2 regions of the Microbacterium suwonense genome follow, and region 2 is predicted to be linked to the other one. Evidence: riboswitches for the same ligand, from Rfam matches in the RefSeq annotation. Region 2 holds a riboswitch; the other holds the start of a gene.
What was found. Region 2 has a riboswitch for thiamine pyrophosphate ahead of thiM (hydroxyethylthiazole kinase). Riboswitches for the same ligand answer to the same signal wherever they lie in the genome.
Positions count from the first base shown of each region.

Region 1: it holds a riboswitch for thiamine pyrophosphate, as region 2 does, so the genes downstream of both, QUE33_RS13830 (ECF transporter S component) here and thiM (hydroxyethylthiazole kinase) in region 2, are expected to answer to the same signal.

Region 1 is NZ_AP027728.1:2,743,310-2,754,242, forward strand. Features, by position in the region: gene QUE33_RS13800 (ATP-binding cassette domain-containing protein) at 1-815, opposite strand, end outside; partial or broken gene QUE33_RS16420 (enoyl-CoA hydratase/isomerase family protein) at 970-1,587, shown strand; gene QUE33_RS16425 (enoyl-CoA hydratase/isomerase family protein) at 1,674-1,865, shown strand; gene QUE33_RS16430 (enoyl-CoA hydratase/isomerase family protein) at 1,865-2,023, shown strand; gene QUE33_RS13810 (glycosyltransferase family 4 protein) at 2,144-3,295, opposite strand; gene QUE33_RS13815 (ABC transporter ATP-binding protein) at 3,478-5,205, shown strand; gene QUE33_RS13820 (ABC transporter ATP-binding protein) at 5,202-7,352, shown strand; gene QUE33_RS13825 (D-alanyl-D-alanine carboxypeptidase family protein) at 7,466-8,935, opposite strand; TPP riboswitch at 9,101-9,212, shown strand; gene QUE33_RS13830 (ECF transporter S component) at 9,203-9,847, shown strand; partial or broken gene QUE33_RS13835 (ABC transporter ATP-binding protein) at 9,850-10,933, shown strand, end outside.
Region 2 is NZ_AP027728.1:400,018-410,950, forward strand. Features, by position in the region: gene QUE33_RS02060 (glutamate ABC transporter substrate-binding protein) at 1-461, shown strand, start outside; gene QUE33_RS02065 (amino acid ABC transporter permease) at 534-1,190, shown strand; gene QUE33_RS02070 (amino acid ABC transporter permease) at 1,187-2,134, shown strand; gene QUE33_RS02075 (FGGY-family carbohydrate kinase) at 2,188-3,648, opposite strand; gene QUE33_RS02080 (GntT/GntP/DsdX family permease) at 3,801-5,204, shown strand; gene pheS (phenylalanine--tRNA ligase subunit alpha) at 5,266-6,321, shown strand; partial or broken gene pheT (phenylalanine--tRNA ligase subunit beta) at 6,321-8,824, shown strand; TPP riboswitch at 8,846-8,939, shown strand; partial or broken gene thiM (hydroxyethylthiazole kinase) at 8,930-9,789, shown strand; gene QUE33_RS02100 (bifunctional hydroxymethylpyrimidine kinase/phosphomethylpyrimidine kinase) at 9,786-10,933, shown strand, end outside.

The DNA of each region.
Region 1 (10,933 bases), 820 kb from region 2:
GCGGCGGTGGTGATGGCCCCGACCGTCGCGGCATCGGAGCCGCGTACCGTGACGCCCGAGCGCAGCACGTCGAAGTTCAGCTTCGCGGCCGAGAGCGCCGTGATCAGCGGCGCGCGATTCGCGGCATCCACGATCACCGCGCCACCGGACGGATCTGCGAGCTGGTCGATCGGCCCAGAGAACACGGCGCGGCCCTTGGAGAGCACCACGACGTTGTCGGCGACCTGCTCGATCTCGCTGAGCACATGCGACGAGACCAGCACGGTGCGTCCCTCATCGGCGAGACGACGCATCAGCAGACGCATCCAGCGGATCCCCTCCGGATCCAGGCCGTTGGCCGGCTCGTCGAGCACGAGCGCGCCCGGGTCGCCCAGCAGAGCGGATGCCACGGCCAGGCGCTGGCGCATACCCAGCGAATAGCTGCCCAGCCGGGTGTCCGCGTCGTCCTGCAGGCCGACCATGCGCAGCACCTCGTCGACCCGACTGGTGGGGATACCGTTGGCCTTCGCCGCGATGAGCAGCTGACGCGTGGCCGTGCGGCGGGGCCGGTAGGCGGCTTCCTCCAGCACCGCGCCGACGGTGCGCAGCGGATTGCGCAGCTCGCTGTAGGCGGAGCCGCCGATCGTGGCCGTTCCGGAGGTGGGACGGATCTGGCCGAGCAGCATCCGCAGCGAGGTCGTCTTGCCGGCGCCGTTGGGGCCGAGGAAGCCCGTGACCACCCCCGGCTCGACGCGCACGGACAGGTCGGCGACCGCGGTCACGTCGCCGAAGCGCTTCGTGGCCCGGTTGAATTCGAGCACCTGTCCTCCGGGCATGGCGGCCTCCCCTGTTCCGGTCAGTTCATCCCATCTTCCCGGAAAAGTCCGTGAAACCGCGATTCATCCGCCGGAAGCCGCGATCCTGACCGCCGGAATGGCGGTCCACGGCGCCGGAATAGGGGCGAATCGACAAGCGGAGTAGCCTGACGGCGTGACCGATGCCGAAGCCGCCACCGTCCTGATCCGCACCGAGAACTCACTCGGGCGGATCACGCTGAACCGTCCGCGAGCGATCAACGCCCTCAACCTCGAGATGATCGATCGCATCACGGCCGCCCTGACGACCTGGATCGATGATCCCGACATCGAGGCCGTGCTGATCGACGGCGAGGGCGAGCGCGGCTTCTGTGCCGGCGGCGACGTGCGGGCGCTGTACGAGCAGGTCATGGGCGAGCATCCGGGCGACATCGCGCGGTTCTTCCGCGCCGAGTACGCGATGAACGCGCTCATCGCCGAGTACCCGAAGCCGGTCGTCGCCTTCGCCGACGGCATCACGATGGGCGGCGGCATCGGCCTGGCCGGGCACGCGTCAGTGCGCATCGTCACCGAGCGATCCCGCCTGGCCATGCCTGAGACGCGCATCGGCTTCACTCCCGACGTCGGCGGCACCTGGCTGCTGGGACGCGCGCCGGGCCGCCTCGGCGAGTATCTCGGCCTGACCGGGCAGAGCATGACGGGAGCGGATGCCGTGCAGCTCGGCTTCGCCGACCATTACGTGCCCTCGGACCGTCTGGACGCGTTGCGCGAGGCGCTGGCCTGGCGCGCGGATCCCGGCACACCGAACGAGATGGTGCTGCTCTTCGACGAGACACCCGACCCGTCGCCGCTGCTCGCGGCGCGGGGTGGATCGACGAGGTGTTCTCGGCTGCGACGGTGGGCGAGATCGCCGACCGGCTGCGGGCATCGGATGCCGAAGATGCCGCCGCCGCGCTCACCGTGCTGGAGGAGCTGGCGCCCACGGGCCTGGCCGTCACGCTGGATGCCGTGCGCGAGGCGCGGGAGATGCGCAGCGTGCGCGAGGCGCTGGAGGGGAGTACCGCCGGGTGATGTGGTTCGGGTCTCACCCCGACATGGCCGAGGGCATCCGCGCGCAGCTGGTGGACAAGGACCGCAACCCGAAGTGGAACCCGGCGACCATCGCCGACCTCCCCGCGGATGCCGGTGCGCCCGCCCGCGAGTTCATCCCCGAGGTTCCGCTGTTCTGACCCGCACGTGAGGGGTCTCGGGTGGGTGTGGCCCGGTCTCATCCTGCTCATGTGGCGCAGATTGCGGCATCCGGTGGTGGTGAGGCGACGATTCGGGTCACCTGAAGATGTGCGGTGTGGTCAGACCGACGCGATGAGCTCCTGCAGGCGGGCGACGTGTGCGGAGGCCACGCGCTCGCGGGCGTAGGCGAGGGCGCCGGCGCGTGGGGTGTCCAGCAGTGAGCGATCCGTCTCCAGACGGAGGATCAGGTCGGCAAGGCCCTCGGCATCCGGGGCCGGAGTGCCGATCGCGGCATCGCCGAACTCCGTCGCGAGCACCGGGTCGCTCACGATCACGGGCCGACCGTGCGCGAACGCCTCCAGCGCCACCATCGGCTGATTGTCGAAGCCCAGTGAGGTGATGAGCGCCGCATCCGCGGCATCCATCAGCTCGGCCACTCGCTCGCCCGGAACCGGGCCGTGGAAGGTGACGCCGGGAACAGGGCGGTGTGTTCCTCCGGCGACGTCCAGGTGCACGCGGCCATCGCCGAGGCGGGCGATGACCGCGCGCATCGCGTCCAACGCCACCTCAACGCGCTTCTCCGGCGCGAAGCGCGCCACCCAGAGCAGCCGCAGCGGCCCGGCGGAGTGCGGCTCGGCCACCTGCAGCGGCTGGGCGACGTTCGAGAAGGCCTCCACGCGCCCGGCGCCCGCCGTACGCAGCGCCTCGGCCTGATGCCGGGACGGGGAGAGCACGATGTCGGCGCGCTGAGCGATACGCAGGGTCATGGTGCGCAGGGCGTTGTTCAGTGCGTGGCTGCCCGTGTAGCGATCCCCGCCGCGGATGCCGGTCAGCGCCGTGTGCACGCGCGAGACCAGCGGCGCGAACGGCGCGAGCACGGCGGGCGCGCGCCAGAAGAACGTGTGCACGGTGTGCAGCACCGGGATGCCGAGCTGCCGGCCGACCGTGATCGCGGCGGCGGCCAGGGCGAACTCGGAGTGCACGACGATCGCGCCGACATCATGCCGTCGTGCGGTCGCGGCGACCAGCGGCTCCAGGTCGCGAGCGCGGCCGAGCAGCGGCAGGTCCAGCACGGGGATCGTCCCACGGCGTGGCGGGGCGACGGTGATCACGCCCTCGATGGTCAGCTCATCGGCATCCGGCGCCAGCACGACCACCGGCACACCCTCGCTCGCGAGTGCCTCCGCCTGCCGCAGGAAGGCGGTCTGCGCCCCACCCAGATAGCCCAGCGAATAGTCGCACACCATCAGGACAGCAGGACCGGGACGCATGCCTGCGAGTCTATTCGCGGCATCCGGCTGGATTCTTCGATCCAGTCCAGAAGAACATCCCGATCGCGCGGCCATTTCGCTTTCAGCGAAGGTCCCCCTTCCGGGGGATACGAATGTCGGCAGATCGTGGCACGCTATCTTGTGGCCGAATCTCGGCCCTGATTCCCAAAGGAAGTCCGCCCGTGCTGGGAAAGATCCTCGTTCGCTACCTCACCAGGTACTGGTGGCTGCTGCTGATCATCGTGGTGCTGCAGTTCGCCAGTGTGATGGCATCGCTCAACCTGCCCGAGATCAACGCCGACATCATCAACAACGGCGTCGCCAAAGCCGACATCGGCTACATCTGGAACCGCGGTGCGTTCATGCTGCTGGTCTCCTTCGGCCAGATCGTCGCCTCGATCCTCGCGACCCTGTTCGCCGCCCGCATGGCCATGGCCACCGGCCGCGACATCCGCGGTGACGTGTTCTCCCGCGTGAGCGGCTTCTCCGAGCGGGAGGTGTCGCAGTTCGGGGCGGGTTCGCTGATCACCCGCAACACCAACGACGTGCAGCAGGTGCAGATGCTGGCCATGATGGGCGCGACGATGTTCGTCACCGCCCCGCTGCTGGCCATCGGCGGAATCATCAAGGCCGTGCAGACCGACGTCGGACTCAGCTGGCTGATCGCCGTGTCGGTGCCGCTGCTGCTGGTCATCGCCGTTCTCATCATCGGGCGCATGGTGCCGCTGTTCCGCGCCAACCAGCGCAAGCTCGACGACGTGAACCGCATCATGCGCGAGCAGCTCACCGGCGTGCGCGTGGTGCGTGCCTTCGTGCGCGAGCGCATCGAGGAGCGCCGCTTCCGCGACGTCAACACCGACCTCATGGTTCTCGGCCGCAACATCGGTTCACTGTTCGTGCTGATGTTCCCGCTGTTCATGCTGGTGCTGAACGTCACCGTCGTCGCGGTGATCTGGTTCGGCGGCGTCGAGATCAACGCAGGCAACGCCGAGGTCGGCACGATCTTCGCCTTCATGCAGTACATCGGGCAGATCATGATGGGCGTCATCATGTCGAGCTTCATGGCCATGATGATTCCGCGTGCGGCCGTCTCGGCCGAGCGCGTGGCCGAGGTCCTCGACGCGGAGTCGTCGATGACCAGGACAGAGAACGGCACAACCGACTTCCCCACGCCGGGCGCGGTGGCGTTCGAGAATGCGGAGTTCACCTACCCGGGTGCGGAGGCGCCGGTGCTCAGCGACATCACCTTCCGTGCCGAACCCGGCGAGACCGTTGCGATCATCGGATCGACCGGTTCGGGCAAGACCACGCTGGTCTCGCTCATCCCGCGGCTGTTCGACGTCACCGGCGGCGCTGTGCGCGTCGGCGGCGTGGACGTGCGCGAGGCCGACCTCGACACGCTGTGGGGCGACATCGGCCTGGTGCCGCAGCGCCCGTTCCTATTCACCGGCACGGTGGCATCCAACCTGCGCTACGGGCGGGAGGAGGCCACCGACGACGAGCTCTGGAGGGCTCTGGAGATCGCGCAGGGGCGCGACTTCGTCGAAGAGATGCCGGACGGCCTGAACTCGCGCATCTCGCAGGGCGGCACGAACGTCTCCGGCGGTCAGCGCCAGCGACTGGCGATCGCCCGCGCGATCGTGCGCCAGCCGCGGATCCTCGTCTTCGATGACTCGTTCTCGGCGCTGGATCTGACGACGGATGCCAGGCTGCGGCAGGCGCTGTGGAGAGAGCTGCCCGATGTCACGAAAATCGTCGTGGCGCAGCGCGTATCGACCATCACGGATGCCGATCGCATCGTCGTCCTCGACGACGGCGCAGTGGTGGGCGTGGGCACGCACGACGAGCTGCTCGCCTCGAACGAGACCTACAAGGAGATCGTCGTGTCGCAGCTGGGGGTGGACGCATGAGCGGCGACGTCGTGGAGATGACCGCGGCCGAGAAGGAAGAGGCCGAGCTGGCAGAGAAGGCGCGCCAGCAGGGCGGGGGCATGTTCGACGGCCCCGCGCCGGGAAAGGCCGACCACTTCGGGCCCAGCTTCCGGCGCATGCTCGGGCTGCTCAAGCCGGCGGCTTGGTGGTTCGTCCTGGTGTCGTTCTTCGGCGCCGTCGGCGTGGTGCTGTCGGTGGCCGCGCCGAAGATCCTCGGCGAGGCGACGAACATCGTCTACGAGGGCTTCATCTCGAAGACGCTCGGCGACAACGGGTTCCCCGAGGGGATGAGTCAGGATCAGGTCGTCGAGGGGCTGCGGCAGGCCGACCAGGGCACCTTCGCCGACATGGTCGCCGCCATGGACCACTTCACGGTCGGCGCCGGAGTGGATTTCGAGAGGCTGCGCTGGATCATCATCGCCGTGATGGCGATCTACCTGGTCTCGGCGGTGCTCAGCTGGCTGCAGGGCTACGTGATCAACGTGATCATGGTCCGCACCATGTGGCGGCTGCGCGAAGACGTCGAGTCGAAGATCAACCGTCTGCCGCTGTCGTACTTCGACAAGGTGCAGCGCGGTGAGCTGATCTCGCGCGTGACCAACGACATCGACAACATCACGCAGACCATGCAGCAGTCGCTGTCCGGCGCGCTGACCTCGGTGCTCACCGTGGTGGGCGTGCTGGTGATGATGTTCTCGATCTCGTGGCAGCTGGCGCTGGTGGCGCTGGTCTCGCTGCCGCTGATGGGCGTCATCTTCGGCGTCATCGGTCCGCGCTCGCAGAAGGCCTTCGGCATCCAGTGGCGCAAGGTCGGTCGTTTGAACGCCCGAGTCGAGGAGGCCTTCTCGGGCCACGCGCTCGTCAAGGTGTTCGGCCGCGAGCAGGACGCCCTCGACAGCTTCAACGTCGAGAACGAGGAGCTGTTCCAGGCGAGCTTCAAGGCGCAGTTCCTCTCGGGCATCATCATGCCGGCCATGATGTTCATCGGGAACCTCACCTATGTGGGGATCGCCGTGCTCGGCGGTCTGATGGTCGCCAGCGGCAACCTGCGCCTGGGTGACGTGCAGGCGTTCATCCAGTACTCGCAGCAGTTCAGCCAGCCGCTGAGCGAGCTGGGCGGCATGGCCGCGGTCGTGCAGTCCGGCACGGCATCCGCCGAGCGGGTGTTCGACTTCCTGGACGCCGAGGAGCAGGAGTCGGATGCCGAGGACGCCCCCACCGTCACCGATGGGCGCGGAGTGATCGAGTTCGATCACGTGGCGTTCTCGTACAGCGAGGATCGCCCGCTGATCACCGACCTGTCGTTCCGCGTCGAGCCGGGGCAGACCGTCGCCATCGTCGGTCCGACCGGTGCGGGTAAGACCACGCTGGTCAACCTGATCATGCGGTTCTACGAGCTGGACTCCGGCCGGATCCTGCTCGACGGACAGGACATCGCCGAGATGACGCGTGAAGACCTGCGTCGACGCACCGGCATGGTGCTGCAGGATCCGTGGCTGTTCGGCGGCAGCATCCGCGAGAACATCCGCTACGGCAAGGATGACGCCTCCGAAGACGAGATCGTGGCGGCGGCCGAGGCAACCTATGTCGACCGGTTCGTGCACTCGCTGCCCGACGGCTACGACACGGTGCTCGACGAGGACGCCTCGAACGTATCGGCGGGCGAGCGCCAGCTGATGACGATCGCCCGCGCGTTCGTCGCCCAGCCGTCGATCCTCATCCTCGACGAGGCGACCAGCGCCGTCGACACCCGCACCGAGCTGCTGCTGCAGCACGCCATGGCGGCGCTGCGTCAGGGCCGCACGTCGTTCGTGATCGCGCACCGCCTGTCGACGATCCGCGACGCCGACCTCATCCTGGTGATGGAGCACGGTGACATCGTTGAACAGGGCGACCACGACAGCCTGATCGCCAAGCGGGGCGCCTACTGGCGCCTGTACCAGTCGCAGTTCGAGCAGGCTGCGACCGACATCGACGCCGAAGAGGCCCTCACCGGCTCCACGCCGGTGATCGTGACCGGAGACGCCGAGGCCGAGGAGGACATCGCACAGGCGCCGGATGCGGTGCAGCTGGCCGAGGCCGTGCGCGAAGCCGAGTCCACGGCATCCGATCCCGACCGGAGCTGACGCCCTGACGCAAGACGCCCGTCCCCTCGCGGGGCGGGCGTCTTCGCGTGCACGGGCTTCGCGTGCACGGGCTTCGTGTGCTCGGGCGTCTTCGTGTATGGCAGGGCGTCGGCCTACGGCTTATCGAGGCCGAACAGCTCGAGCGGATGCGTGAGGCGCCACCAGGCGCTCGGCGCGGCGACCTCTTCGGCGAGCGACACCGAGGTCTGCACCGTGTTCACCGGACCCTTCGCCGTGAGCGTGCCGGCCTTCGCTCCGGCATCCGTCCGATCATCGAGATCCAGTTCCGCTGTGGCGGTCGCAGAAGCACCGTTCCACAGCACGACGGTGGTGTCGGCATCCGTGACGACATCCACTTTCTCGCCCCACTCGGTCGTGACCTGCCCGACGACGGTGCCCTTCGGCACCGACACCGGCTGCTCGGCGAGGGTCTTCTCCACGCCGGCCAGCAGCGACCGGGTCACGGCGAACCGCTCGTCACCGCTGTTCTGGCCGAGTACGGCGGCGAACAGGCGCACGGTGCTGTCGCCGACCTGCACGTCCTTGGCGGTGAGCAGGTTCCAGTGCGAGAGCGTGCCGGTCTTCACGCCCACCACGCCCTCGTCATCGAGCAGCTGGTTGGTGTTGGTCACTGTGCCGACGCCAGGGATCTCGGCGGAGCGCGTGCCGACGATCTCGGCGAACACCGGATTGCGCATGGCGACCTCGCCGAGCTTGATCAGCCCTTCCGGCGTGGCCACGTTGCGGCTGTCGAAGCCCGAGGGCGTCGCCAGCGAGACGCCCTCGATGCCGTGGTCGCTGAGCCACTTCGCCGATGCCTCCGAGAACGCCAGGTCAGAGCCCCAGATCTCGTCGGAGAGCCGGTCGATGTAGTTGTTCGCCGAGCCGAGCAGCACGCCCTGCAGCATTTGGTACTCCGTCAGGCTGCCGCCGACCGGCACGTCGAGCGACGACTGGTTCGAGCGCCGGTAGCTCCAGTAGTCGCGCGAGTCGCGGTAGGTGAACTCGAAGCTCGGGCCCTGCTCGCCGATCTCGAGCGGCAGCTCGTCGAGCACCATCATCACCGTCGCGACCTTGGTGATGCTCGCGATCTCGTCGCGCTGGATGGTCGAGGAGATCGGGTTCATCCCCTGCACGGCCACCGCCGCGCTGCCATCCGCAGGCCAGGCGGCGGTCGCGACGGGAGCGGGATCGATCGCGACCTGGGCGGCGTGAACGGTGGGGGCGACCTGGTCGAGCGGTGCCAGCAGCGTGCCGCCGACGTAGGTCGCGCACAGGGCGGCGATCACGCCCAGCGGGATCAGGGTTCGCGCACGACGACCGGCCGATCGGGTGCCGTCGAGCAGCGGCGGCGATCCGGCTGCGGGCACGGATGCCGGTGCGACGGTCAGCGGGTCGAGCCAGGCCAGAGCGGTGATCGGATGCTGCTCATCCGCCCACACCGCGACCGGTGCGGAGTCGACCGGTGCGGCATCCGCCACGGCGTCGACCGGCTTGGCCGTCGCGGCAGCGGTGGAGTCGGTCGCGACGCCATCGGGAACCGAAGCCCGGTCGAGGGGATCCGCCGCGGGCGCCGAGTCCACACCGGGCGCCTCGCCCCCGGGGGTGCGCGCACTCTCGCGCCGCTGTCGGCGCGTGAGGGGGCGGGTGGACTCGGGGAGGCGGTCACCCGATACACGCTATCAATCCGTTCGTGCAACGAAGGGAAAGACGAGCCTCCATCGCCGACGGCGCCGGGCTATGATCGATGACACAACCACGGGAGTCCGGTGTGCCGGGCTGAGAGGAAGCGAACCGCGCTTCGACCGTCGAACCTGATCCGGATCATGCCGGCGCAGGGAGGAGTTCAGATGAGTACGTCCACATCAGCATCCGTCGCCGAGACTGCCACAGTCCCGGCCGCACGCAACCTGCGCTGGCGGGTCGTCGACATCGTCGTCGCCGCCGTTCTCGGTGTCGCGATCGGCCTGGTCTTCTGGGGGTGGAACGTCGTCGGCGGCGCCTGGTTCGGCGCGGCGGATGCCGTCACCCCCGGCCTCGGCGGCATCGCCGTGGGTATCTGGCTGATCGGCGGCGTGATCGGCGGCCTCGTCATCCGCAAGCCCGGAGCGGCGCTGGTGGTCGAGGTGGTCGCCGCGATCATCTCGATGCTGATCGGCAACGTCTGGGGCGTCTCGACCGTGCTGTCCGGCCTCGTGCAGGGACTGGGAGCCGAGCTGGTCTTCGCCGTGTTCCTGTATCGCCGCTTCGGAGTGGTCGTCGCCGCGCTCTCGGGTGTGGGCGCCGCCGTGGCCGCCTGGATCTTCGAGATGTTCTACGGCTCATCGCCGAACTTCCTGAAGAGCTTCGAGTTCAACGCCATCTACCTCGGCGCGCTGGTCGTCTCGGGCATCGTGCTCGCCGGCGTGGTCGGCTGGCTGCTGGTGCGCGCCCTCGCCTCCACCGGTGCGCTGAGCAGATTCGCCGCCGGCAGGGAAGTGCGCCAGGAGGTCTGAGCATGGCTGCTCCTGCTGGCGTCACCGCGCATGGGTGGGGCTGGCGCTATGCCGGGCGGCGCCTGCCCGCCGTGAGCGAGGTCACTTTCACGATCGAGCCGGGCGAGCGGGTGCTGTTGCTCGGGGCATCCGGGGCGGGCAAGTCCACGCTGCTCGCGGGGCTCGCGGGCGTGCTCGGCGACGCCGATGAAGGCGAGCGCACCGGCTCGCTGCTCGTCGACGGTGCCGTGCCCGAGTCCCGGCGCGGCGCGATCGGCCTGGTGCTGCAGGACCCGGATGCCGGCGTCGTGCTCTCCAAGGTCGGTGACGACGTGGCGTTCGGATGCGAGAACCTCGGCGTTCCGGCCGAGCAGATCCCCGGGCGAGTCGCCGGGGCGCTGGATGCCGTGGGGCTCGACGTGCCACTGGATCGGCCGACCAAGGCACTCTCGGGGGACAGAAGCAGCGGCTCGCGCTGGCCGGCGTGCTGGCCATGCAACCGGGACTGCTGCTGCTGGACGAGCCGACCGCGAACCTCGATCCGGACGGTGTCCGCGAGGTGCGCGAGAGCGTCGGCCGCGTGCTGGAAGACACCGGGGCGACGCTCATCGTCGTCGAGCACCGCACGGAGATCTGGGCGGATCTGCTCACCCGGGTGATCGTGCTCGCCGCCGACGGCGGTCTGCTCGCCGACGGCACGCCGGGGGAGGTGTTCGGTCGCTACGGTGACGTGCTGGCGGACGCCGGAGTGTGGGTGCCTGGTCGCGGCCTCCCGCTTCCGGTGCTCGCATCCGTCGACGGCGGTGCAGCGGATGCCGTGCTCGAGACCGACCGCCTGACGATCAGCCGGGATGGACGCACCGCTGTGCAGTCCGGGCTCGATCTGAGCGTGCCGCGCGGAGCCGCCACCGTGATCACCGGATCGAACGGCGCCGGGAAGTCGACCCTGGCGCTCACTCTTGCAGGGCTCCTGCCCGAGCTGGACGGCACGGTGACTGCGGCATCCGATCTGACCGGCCGCTCCGGCCGCAGGCCTGCTCGCTGGACCTCGCGCGAGCTGCTCACCCGGATCGGCACCGTGTTCCAGGAGCCCGAGCATCAGTTCCT
Region 2 (10,933 bases):
TCGCCGGTCCCTACTTCATCACCGGGCAGGGTCTGCTGGTGCGCCAGGACAGCGGCATCGACGATGTCAAGGACCTCTCCGACCTGAACGGCAAGACCGTCTGCTCGGCGACCGGCTCGACGCCGATCCAGAACATCAAGGCCAACTACCCGGAGATCAAGACCAAGGAGTACGACATCTACTCCGGCTGCGTCGAGGACCTGCTCAGCGGCTCCGTGGACGCGGTCACCACCGATCAGGCGATCCTGATCGGCTACGCCGCGCAGCACCCCGACGAGCTGAAGATCGTCGGCGGTCTGTTCACCGAGGAGCGCTACGGCGTGGGCATCCCGAAGGGCGATGAGGTGCTCAAGGACCACATCAACACGCTCTTCACCGATGGTCACGACATCTGGCAGAAGATCTTCGACAAGAACCTCGGCAAGTCGGGCATCAAGGTCGACCAGCCCGAGGTCGACTGACCGCGCCGTCGTTCATCACTGATGGGCGGTCCCGCATCCACGGGGTCGCCCATCGAGAAGAAGGAGGATGGCATGGATGCCATCTTCGGCAACCTCGACCTCTGGGGTCAGGCGATCGGCAACACCCTGCTGGTGTTCGCCTTCGGCGGTGTGATCGCGCTGGTCCTCGGGACGATCGTCGGCGCCATGCGCGTCGCGCCGGTGCCGATCGCCCGCGCAGTGGGCACCGGATATGTGAATCTCATCCGCAACACCCCGCTCACCCTCATCTTCTTCATCTTCGTGTTCGGCTACCCGCAGCTGGGGCTGCCGAAGCTGTCGAACACCGTGCTCGGCATCATCGCCATCGGCGTGTACACCGCCACCTACGTGGCCGAGGTGCTGCGCGCCGGCATCAGCACCGTCCCGGTCGGCCAGGCCGAGGCCGCCCGAGCGATCGGGCTGCCGTTCGGGCAGGTGATGACGCTGGTCATCCTGCCGCAGGCGTTCCGCTCGGTCGTCCCACCGATGATGAGCGTGTTCATCGCCCTGCTGAAGAACACCACCGTCGCCGCCGGATTCTCGGTCGCCGAGCTCGCTGCGCTGCGCTCGACCATCTACGACTCGCACGACCGGCCCGGTACCTCGATGGAAGTGCTGCTCTGGGTGGCTGTCGTGTTCGTCGCCCTCGTCATGCTGCTCAGCTGGGCTCAGCAGCATCTGGAGAAGAAGTGGAGGATCGCGCGATGACTTCCGTCCTCTACGATGTGCCCGGCCCCCGGGCGATCATCCGAAACCGCGTCGTGGCCGTGGTCACCATCGCCCTCGTGCTCGCGGTGCTCGGCTTCGTGGTCTTCCGCTTCGCCGTGACCGGGCAGTTCGACGCCGACCGCTGGTACGTGTTCACCTTCAGCAACGTGTGGATCGGGATCACCACCGCTCTGGGCAAGACGGTGGGGGCGTTCGCCACCGCCGCCGTGCTGAGCCTGGTGCTCGGCTTCGTGCTGGCCATCGGCCGGCTCTCCGACCACGCCTGGGTGCGGGTGCCCGTCACGGTCATCACCGAGCTGTTCCGCGCCGTGCCGGTGCTGGTCATGATGATGCTGCTGTACTACGGGCTGCCTGAGCTCGGTGTGAAGATGGATCCGTACTGGGCCGTCGTGATCGGGCTGATGGTCTACAACGGCTCTGTGCTCGCCGAGACCCTGCGTGCCGGCATCGAGGCGCTGCCGAAGGGGCAGAAGGAGGCCGGCTTCGCGATCGGCCTGCGCAAGAGCGGCGTGATGTCGCTGATCCTGCTTCCGCAGGCCGTGCGCGCCATGCTCCCGGTGATCGTCGCTCAGCTGGTCGTCACGCTCAAGGACACCGCGCTCGGGTTCATCATCACCTACCCGGAGCTGCTGTACTACGCCAAGCAGCTCACCGCGCACCCGACCCGGCCGATCCTGCAGTCCGCCATCGTCATCGGCGCGATCTACATCGCGATGTGCCTGATCCTGTCGGGCGTTGCGAAGTGGCTCGAGATCCGCACGCGGCATTCGCCGAAGCTGAAGGGGTACACCCCCGATGCCGGCGGCGGAGATCCCCGGATCCACGAGGGTTCGACGGTCACCGAGGTGATCGCGATGCAGCGCGGGACCGGCAAGTTCGATCAGGGGAACGCACCGGGGGCTTCTGAGTGCGAGGGGTCCTGATCTCCGGAGGGAGCGAGGGGGCGGGCATCCGATCGGATGCCCGCCCCCTCGTGTCAGTCCGCGATGACGCTGTCGTAGACGCGTTCGAAGCGTGCGCGCAGCTCGTCATAGTAGGGCCGCTGCCCAGCATCCGGCGTCGTCAGGTCGGTCTGCGGGATCCTCGCGAGCGGATGCCCGCTCTGCAGCGCCGACAGGGCGAGAGCCGCGGTGCCGCGCATGGTCACGCGCTTGACGTCCACGACCTGCACGGGGAAGCCGAGAGCCTGCGCGACCGGATTCATGAAGCCGGGGTACGCGCCGGTCACACCTCCCGAGGCGATGACCCGCGCGATGTCCGGGCTCACCTCGCGCAGCTGCTCGAACACCCGGGCATAGGAGACGGCGATGCCCTCCACCGCGCCGCGCCACAGCTCGCGGGGTCCGGACGCCGACGAGACGCCGGTGAGCACTGCCCGGGCATCGCCCGCCCAGCCGGTGGCGCGCTCGCCGGTGAGGAACGGCAGCACCAGCGGCGTGCCCTCGACGGGCTCGGCGCGGAGCACCTCGTCGATCTCCTCGTACGACAGCGGCGCCAGCGTACTCTGCAGCCACAGTGTGACGCGCCCGACGTCGTTGAGCGCACCGCCGACGATCGACTGCGAGCGTGACACCCGGTAGGCCCACAGACCCGTGGGGAGCACCTCGGGGGTGCCGTCGACGATCACCCGGATGGCTCCGGAGGTGGCCGCCGACATCGCGGCGATGCTCGGGTCATCGGCGCCGACCCCGATGTTCGAGGCCAGGCCGTCCGGGACGGCCGGGAACCAGGCGGCGCCGTCGAGCGCCGGCCACCGCCGGATCGCCTCTGCGGAGACGTCGGTGATCGGCTCGTCCGGATCGATCAGCGGAGCGAACCGGGAGCGGTCCACGCCCACGGCCTCGAGCAGCTCGTCATCGAGCTCGCAGGTGTGCCGGTTCAGGATGCCCGCCCACGCCATGGTCGAGGTCGCAGCGCCCGAGACGCCGGCGAGCTTCGCGTACACGTACTCGCCGAGCGAGAGGAACTTCGCCGTCTTCGCGAACACCTCGGGGAACTCGTCCTGCAGCCACAGCATCCGCGGCGGGTGATAGCTGGTGTGCAGGCGCGTGCCGGTGCGCTGGTGCACGGCGGCCTCGTCCAGCCGCGTCCGCAGCCGTGCCAGGTGCTCGGCCGAACGGGAGTCCGCATAGGTGAAACAGGGGTGAGCGCGTCGCCCTCGGCATCCACGCAGACCAGCGACGACGCGAACGTGTCCATCGCGACCGCGCGCACCAGCCCGGGCTCCACGCCCTTCAGTGCTCCGTCGATGACCGCGCCGACCTCGCGCACGATCCGATCGGCATCGACTTCGGCCGTGCCGTCGGCCGACTCGACGAAGGCGTGGTCGGCCTTGACCAGATGCTTCTTGATGGGGCGTGCGTACGCGTCGTACAGGCAGGCGCGAGTGGATCCGGAGCCGATGTCGACCGCCAGCACGTAGGGAGCAGATGCGGATGCCAGTGCGATGCTCCGAGTGGTCGGGATCTGCTCGTCTCTCATGCGTGGCACCTCGTCCTGTGAGTCCCTCTCGTCGCCGATCCTACCGGCGAGTATCGTGTGCCGTGCGGTTCCGAGTCGCTGGCGACCGGCCGCAGTGAGGAGCACCACATGTATGCACTGGCAGGTGGGGCATCCGCCCTGAACGCGGTCTTCGCAGCCGAGACCGTGCAGCCGGCTGCGGGCACGGCGCAGCTGATCATCGCCGCCGTCATCTCGATCGTGCTGATCGTGGTGCTGATCGTCTGGGTGAAGATGCATCCGTTCTTCGCCCTGATCCTCGGCGCGGCGGTGATGGCTGTCGCCGCGAACATGGGCTTCGAGAACGCGTTCACCTCGTTCTCCAAAGGTCTGGGCGACACGGTCGGCGGCGTCGGCGTGCTGATCGTGCTGGGCGCGGTGATCGGCCGGTTCCTCACGGAGTCCGGCGGCGCCGACGAGATCGTCGACACGATCCTCGCCAAGACGCCGTTGAAACGACTGACCTGGGCGATGGCGCTGGCGGCGTTCATCATCGGCATCCCGCTGTTCTTCGAGGTCGGTGTCGTGCTGTTGATCCCGATCGTGATGCTGGTGGCGAAGCGGGCGGGGCTCCCCGTCATCCTCGTCGGCATCCCGGCGCTGGCGGGACTCTCCGCCCTGCACGGCCTCGTGCCGCCGCACCCCGGGCCGCTCATCGCCATCGACGCGCTGAGCGCAGACCTGGGTCTCACCCTCGCGCTGGGGCTGCTCGTCGCGATCCCGACGGTGATCATCGCCGGTCCTGTGCTCGCCAAGCCCATGGCGCGCTGGGTGCCGGTGCAGGCATCCACCACGCTGCTCGCGCCGGTCAGCGAACGCGAGGGCAGGCGGCCCGCATTCGGCGTCGCGCTGTCGGTCGTGCTGATGCCGGTGGTGCTGATGCTGCTGATGACGATCGTGAGATCGACCGGGTTCGACGACAGCGTGCTCGGTCAGATCCTGGTCTTCATCGGCACGCCCCTGCAGGCGCTGCTGATCACCTCGCTGTACGCGATGATCGTGCTGGGCACCGCGCTCGGGCGCACCATGGGCGAGGTCGCCAAAGAGACCGGCGACGCGTTCGCCCCGATCGCCTCGATCCTGCTGATCGTGGGCGCGGGCGGCGGTTTCAAGCAGACGCTGGTGGATTCGGGCGTCGGCGAGGTGATCGGCAACGGCATCGCCGGCTCGGGCATGCCGCTGCTGCTGGCCGGCTGGCTGGTCGCGGTGTTCATCCGCCTGGCGACAGGATCTGCGACGGTGGCGACCATCACCGCCGCGGGGATCATGGCACCGCTGGCCGGTGATCTCAGCAGCACGCACGTCGCCCTGATGGTGCTCGCCATCGGTGCGGGCTCGGTCTTCCTCTCGCATGTCAACGACGCCGGTTTCTGGCTGGTGAAGGAGTATTTCGGCCTGACCGTGGGACAGACCTTCAAGACATGGAGCCTGATGGAGTGCGCGGTCTCGGTGGTGGGTCTGCTCGGCGTGCTTCTGCTCGGCCTGATCGTCTGATCCGTCCCGTGATGCAGTCGTCCACCGGCGCGGGAGCCCTGCTCGCGCGCCGGTAGACTCGATTCTCGTGTCAGAGTCTCCCGAAACACCCCAGATCACACCGGAGGCGGTGGAGTCCGCCGTCGACGCCGCGCTCGCGGCGATCGCCGCGGCATCCGATACCGCAGAGCTGAAGGCCGCCCGCGCCGCGCACATCGCCGAGGGCTCCCCGCTGGCCGTGCTGAATGCATCGATGCGCCAGGTGGCACCCGAGCACAAGGCCGCATTCGGCAAGCTCATCGGCCAGGGCCGGGGACGGGTCTCGCAGGCGCTCGCCGCACGGGAGACCGAGCTCGCCGAGGCCGAGACCGCCGCGCGTCTGGAGGCGGAGCGCGTCGATATCACCGCTGTGGCCTCGCGCTCGCGGGTGGGCGCACGTCATCCGCTGACGCTGCTGCAGGAGCAGGTGTGCGATGTGTTCGTCGGCATGGGCTGGGAGATCGCCGAGGGCCCGGAGCTCGAGCACGAGTGGTTCAACTTCGATGCGCTCAACTTCGACGAGGACCACCCCGCCCGCCAGGAGCAGGACACCTTCTACGTCGACCCGACCTCGCGTCACCTGGTGATGCGCACGCACACCAGCCCCGTGCAGGTGCGTTCGATGCTCGACCGCGAGCTCCCGATCTACGTGCTGTGCCCCGGCCGCACCTACCGCACCGACGAGTTCGACGCCACCCACCTGCCGGTGTTCAGCCAGTTCGAGGGCCTGGTGATCGACAAGGGCATCACGATGGCGCATCTGAAGGGCACGCTGGATCACTTCGCGCGGCAGATGTTCGGGCCCGAGGCCAAGACGCGCCTGCGCACCAACTACTTCCCGTTCACCGAGCCCTCCGCCGAACTCGACCTGTGGCACCCGACCTTCAAGGGCGGCGCGCGCTGGATCGAGTGGGGCGGATGCGGAATGGTCAATCCCAACGTGCTGCGTGCGGCGGGCATCGACCCCGAGCAGTACAGCGGCTTCGCGTTCGGGATGGGGATCGAGCGGACCCTGATGTTCCGCAGCGATGTGAAGGACATGCGCGACATGGCCGAGGGCGATGTGCGCTTCAGCGAGCAGTTCGGGATGGTGGTGTGATGCGCGTTCCGCTTTCCTGGCTGCGCGAGTACGTCGAGGTGGCCGCGGATGCCACGCCGGAGGATGTGCTGGCATCCTTCGTGTCGGTCGGCTTCGAAGAGGAGGACATCCACCGCTTCGAGATATCCGGTCCTGTCGTCGTCGGGCGCGTCCTCGAGCTCACGCCCGAGCCGCAGAAGAACGGCAAGACCATCAACTGGTGCCAGGTGGACGTCGGCGAGGCCAACGGCGGCGTCCGCGGCATCGTGTGCGGCGCGCACAACTTCACCGTGGGGGACAAGGTCGTGGTAACGCTGCCGGGTTCCGTGCTGCCCGGCCCCTTCCCGATCGCGGCGCGCAAGACCTATGGCCACGTCTCCGACGGCATGATCGCCTCGGCCCGTGAGCTGGGGCTGGGTGACGAGCACGACGGCATCATCGTGCTGTCGACGCTGGGGCTGGATCCCGAGGTCGGCACGGATGCCATCGAGCTGCTGCACCTGGACGATGTGGCCGTCGAGATCAACGTCACCCCCGACCGCGGGTACGCGTTCTCGCTGCGCGGCGTCGCCCGGGAGTACTCCCACGCCACCGGCGCCGCCTTCCGCGACCCGGCCGAGCGCGACTTCTCCGAGCTGCAGCCGGGCTCCGGCTTCTCGATCAGCGTCGATGACCGCAACCCCATCCGCGGCAACGTCGGGGCACGCGAGTTCGTCGCCCGCGTGGTGCGTGATGTCGACCCGTCGCGCCCGACCCCGCCGTGGATGATCGCGCGGCTGGGGCTGGCCGGGATGCGCTCGCTGGGCGTGCTCATCGACATCACCAACTACGTGATGCTCGAGCTCGGCAACCCGATCCACGGCTACGACCTGGACAGGCTGCAGGGCGGCATCGTGGTGCGTCGCGCCCAGGAGGGCGAGCGGATGACCACACTGGACGGCCACGACCGGGCGCTGCACGTCGAGGATCTGCTGATCACCGACGGCTCCGGCCCGATCGGCCTCGCCGGCGTCATGGGCGGCGGCACCACAGAGATGAGCAGCACCACCCGCAATGTGCTGATCGAGGCGGCGACGTTCGACCCGGTCACGATCGCACGCACCGCCCGCCGGCACAAACTGCCCAGCGAGGCCTCCAAGCGCTTCGAGCGCGGGGTGGACCCGCTCATCCCCTTCGTCGCGGCGCGTCGCGTCGCCGACCTCATGGTGGAGCTGGCCGGCGGCACGCTCACCGAGGAGGGCGGTGCGCTGTTCACCAAGGTAGAGATCGCCGGCATCGATCTGCCGCGCGGCTTCACGCAGGGCGTGGTCGGGGTGGACTACAGCGATGACGAGATCGTCGGCGCGCTGGAGATGATCGGCGCCGAGGTCACGGCGAACGACGGCGGCTGGTTCGTCATCCCGCCGAGCTGGCGCCCCGACCTGACCGACAAGTGGACGCTGGTGGAGGAGGTCGCCCGCATCCACGGACTCGACCGGATCCCCTCCGTGCTGCCCACCCCGCCCTCCGGTCGCGGGTACACCGTGCTGCAGCAGGGTCGCAAGCGGGTCGCGGATGCACTGGCTGCGGCGGGCTTCGTCGAGACCCCGGCGTTCCCGTTCACCACCGAGGAGCAGAACGATCTGCACGGCTCGGCCACCGGCGAGCACCTGCCCAGCATCCGGCTGGCCAATGCACTCGACGGGCAGGTCCCCTTCCTGCGCCGCTCCCTGATCCCCGGTCTGCTGCAGATCGCGCATCGCAACATCTCGCGCGGACTGGTGGATCTGGCGGTCTTCGAGACAGGCGTCGTGTTCGCTCCCGAGGCGGGCGTGACCTACGGCACGGACTTCATCCCACCGCTGGGGCAGCGACCGAGCGATGAGACGCTCGCGCACCTCAACGCGTCGATCCCCCGCAGCCGCGGCATCTGGCCGTGCTCCTCACCGGGAACATCACTCCGCGCCAGCCCGGCCGCAGCGCCGAGCACGTGGAGGTGTCCGATGCGCTCGACGCGGTGCGCGTGATCGGCGTCGCAGCCGGCGTCGACATCGACGTGGCCCAGACCCAGCGCGCGGCGCTGCATCCCGGACGCGCGGGTGTGCTCAGCGTGCGCGGCGAAGACGTGGGCTACGTCGGCGAGCTGCACCCGCAGGTGTCGGCGGATGCCGATCTGCCCGGCCGCGTCATGGTGCTGGAGCTCGATCTCGACCGTGTGCTGACGCTCGCGGGCGAACGCGTGGTCGCCGCATCGCTGTCGACGTTCCCGGCCGCAACCCAGGATGTCTCGCTGGTGGTGGATGCCGGGGTTCCGGCATCCGAGGTGCGTGCCGCGCTTATCGAGGGCGCGGGCGAGCTGCTCGAGTCGGCGACCCTGGTCGACGACTATCGCGGCGAGGGCGTGGGCGAGGGGCGCAAGAGCCTGAGCTTCGCGCTGCGCTTCCGGGCATCCGATCGCACTCTCACCGCCGCCGAGGCGACCGAGGCGAAGCTCGCGGGCGTCGCTGTGACCGCAGAGCGATTCGGAGCCGGCATCCGCGACTGAACGCTTCCCGGTAGACTCACCGGCAGTGACACGGGGTGCCGCATCCGCGGCTGAGATCACACCCGTCGAACCTGATCTAGCTCGTACTAGCGAAGGGATGTCGCCATGAGCGATACGTCGTACCTGCCCACCGGAGGACCCTCGTCCGCCGATCCCGTCTCGGCCGCCGCCGACCTGCTGAAGCGCCTGCGTGCCGCGCCGCCGCTGACGCACTGCATCACCAACTCGGTGGTGACCGGGTTCACCGCGAACGTGCTGCTGGCGCTCGGGGCCGCGCCCGCCATGGTCGACATCGTCGGCGAGGCCGGGATGTTCGCCGGGGCGGCCTCCGGTGTGCTGATCAACCTCGGCACGCCCACGCCCGAGCAGCGCGCCGCAAGTCTGGAGGCGGCGGCGGGGGCGAACACCGCAGGAACGCCGTGGGTGCTCGATCCGGTCGCCATCGGCGTGCTGCCGGTGCGCACGGGGCTCGCCGGCGAGCTCGCGGCCCTGCGGCCGACGGCCATCCGCGGCAACGCCTCCGAGATCCTCGCCCTCGCCGGCCTCAGCGCGGGCGGCAGGGGCGTCGATGCCACGGACACACCGGAAGCCGCAGCCGACGCGGCGCGCACCCTGGCCGAACGGTGGGGAGCACGGTCGCCGTCTCCGGCGAGGTGGATCTGATCACCGACGGGCGGCGTGTCATCCGCGTCGCGAACGGCGATGCCCTGCTCACCCGTGTCACCGGAGGCGGATGCGCTCTCGGAGCCGTCATGGCGGCCTTCCTCGGCACGGCCCGTGGCACCGGTGCCGATGCGCTCACCGCGATCGCCGCCGCCACCCTCGTGTACACGGTGGCGGCGGAACGTGCGGCGGCCGCGGCATCCGGGCCAGGCAGCTTCGCCGCGACCCTCCTCGACGCGCTCGCGGCGATCGAACCGGCGGACGTCGTCTCCGCCGCCCGCATGCGGGAGGTCGCCGCATGAACGCCGACCTCTCGCTGTATCTCGTGACGGATGCGGCGCTCTGCGGCGATCGCGGCGTCGTCGCCACCGTCCGGGAGGCTGTTGCGGGCGGTGTCGCCATCGTGCAGCTGCGCGACAAGGACGCCTCGGATGCCCAGACCGTCGACCTGCTCGTCGAGCTGTCGCACGCGATCGCCGGCCGCGCACTGCTCGTGGTGAACGACCGTCTGCAGGCGGCGGTCGATGCCCGCTCCCGCGGCGCCCGTGTCGACGGGGTGCACCTCGGGCAGTCCGATGCCTCCGTGCGCGCCGCTCGCGAGGCGCTCGGACCGGACGCCCTCATCGGCCTCACCGCCAACACACCCGCTCACCTCGACGCCGTGCGCGCCCTGCCGCCGGGCACCGTCGACTACGTCGGCATCGGGGTCATCCGCCCGACCAGCACGAAGCCCGACCATCCGCCCGCACTCGGCGTCGCGGGCTTCAGGACACTGGCAGCCCTCAGCCCGGTCCCGGCCGTCGCGATCGGCGGCATCGGGATCGACGACGTCACGGCGCTGCGCGAGGCCGGCGCGGCAGGGGTCGCCGTGGTGTCCGCGCTGTGCGCGGTCGAGGATCCACACGCCGCCGCCCGCGCATTCCGTCGTGCCTGGCGCGGGCAGCGCCCTCCCCGGGTGCTCAGCATCGCCGGGAGCGACCCTTCGGGAGGCGCGGGGATCCAGGCCGATCTGAAGGCCATCGCCGCCAACGGCGGTTACGGCATGGCGGCGATCACGGCGCTGACCGCGCAGAACACCCGCGGAGTGCGCGGGGTGCACGTGCCGCCCGCCGACTTCCTGCGCGCACAGCTCGATGCCGTCGCCGACGACATCGAGATCGACGCGGTGAAGATCGGGATGCTCGCGGATGCCGAGGTCATCCGCACCGTCGGCGACTGGCTCGCGGCGCGCCGGCCCGACACGGTCGTGCTCGACCCGGTGATGGTCTCCACCAGCGGCGACCGCCTGCTCGATTCGGACGCCGAGGCCGCCCTGCTCGACCTCGCCTCCCACGCGGATCTGCTCACCCCGAACCTCGACGAGCTGGCGGTGCTCTCGGGGTGCCGCGTCGGCGACTGGCCCGAGGCGCTGGCGGCCGCGCAGCAGGTCGCCGCGCGCACCGGCGC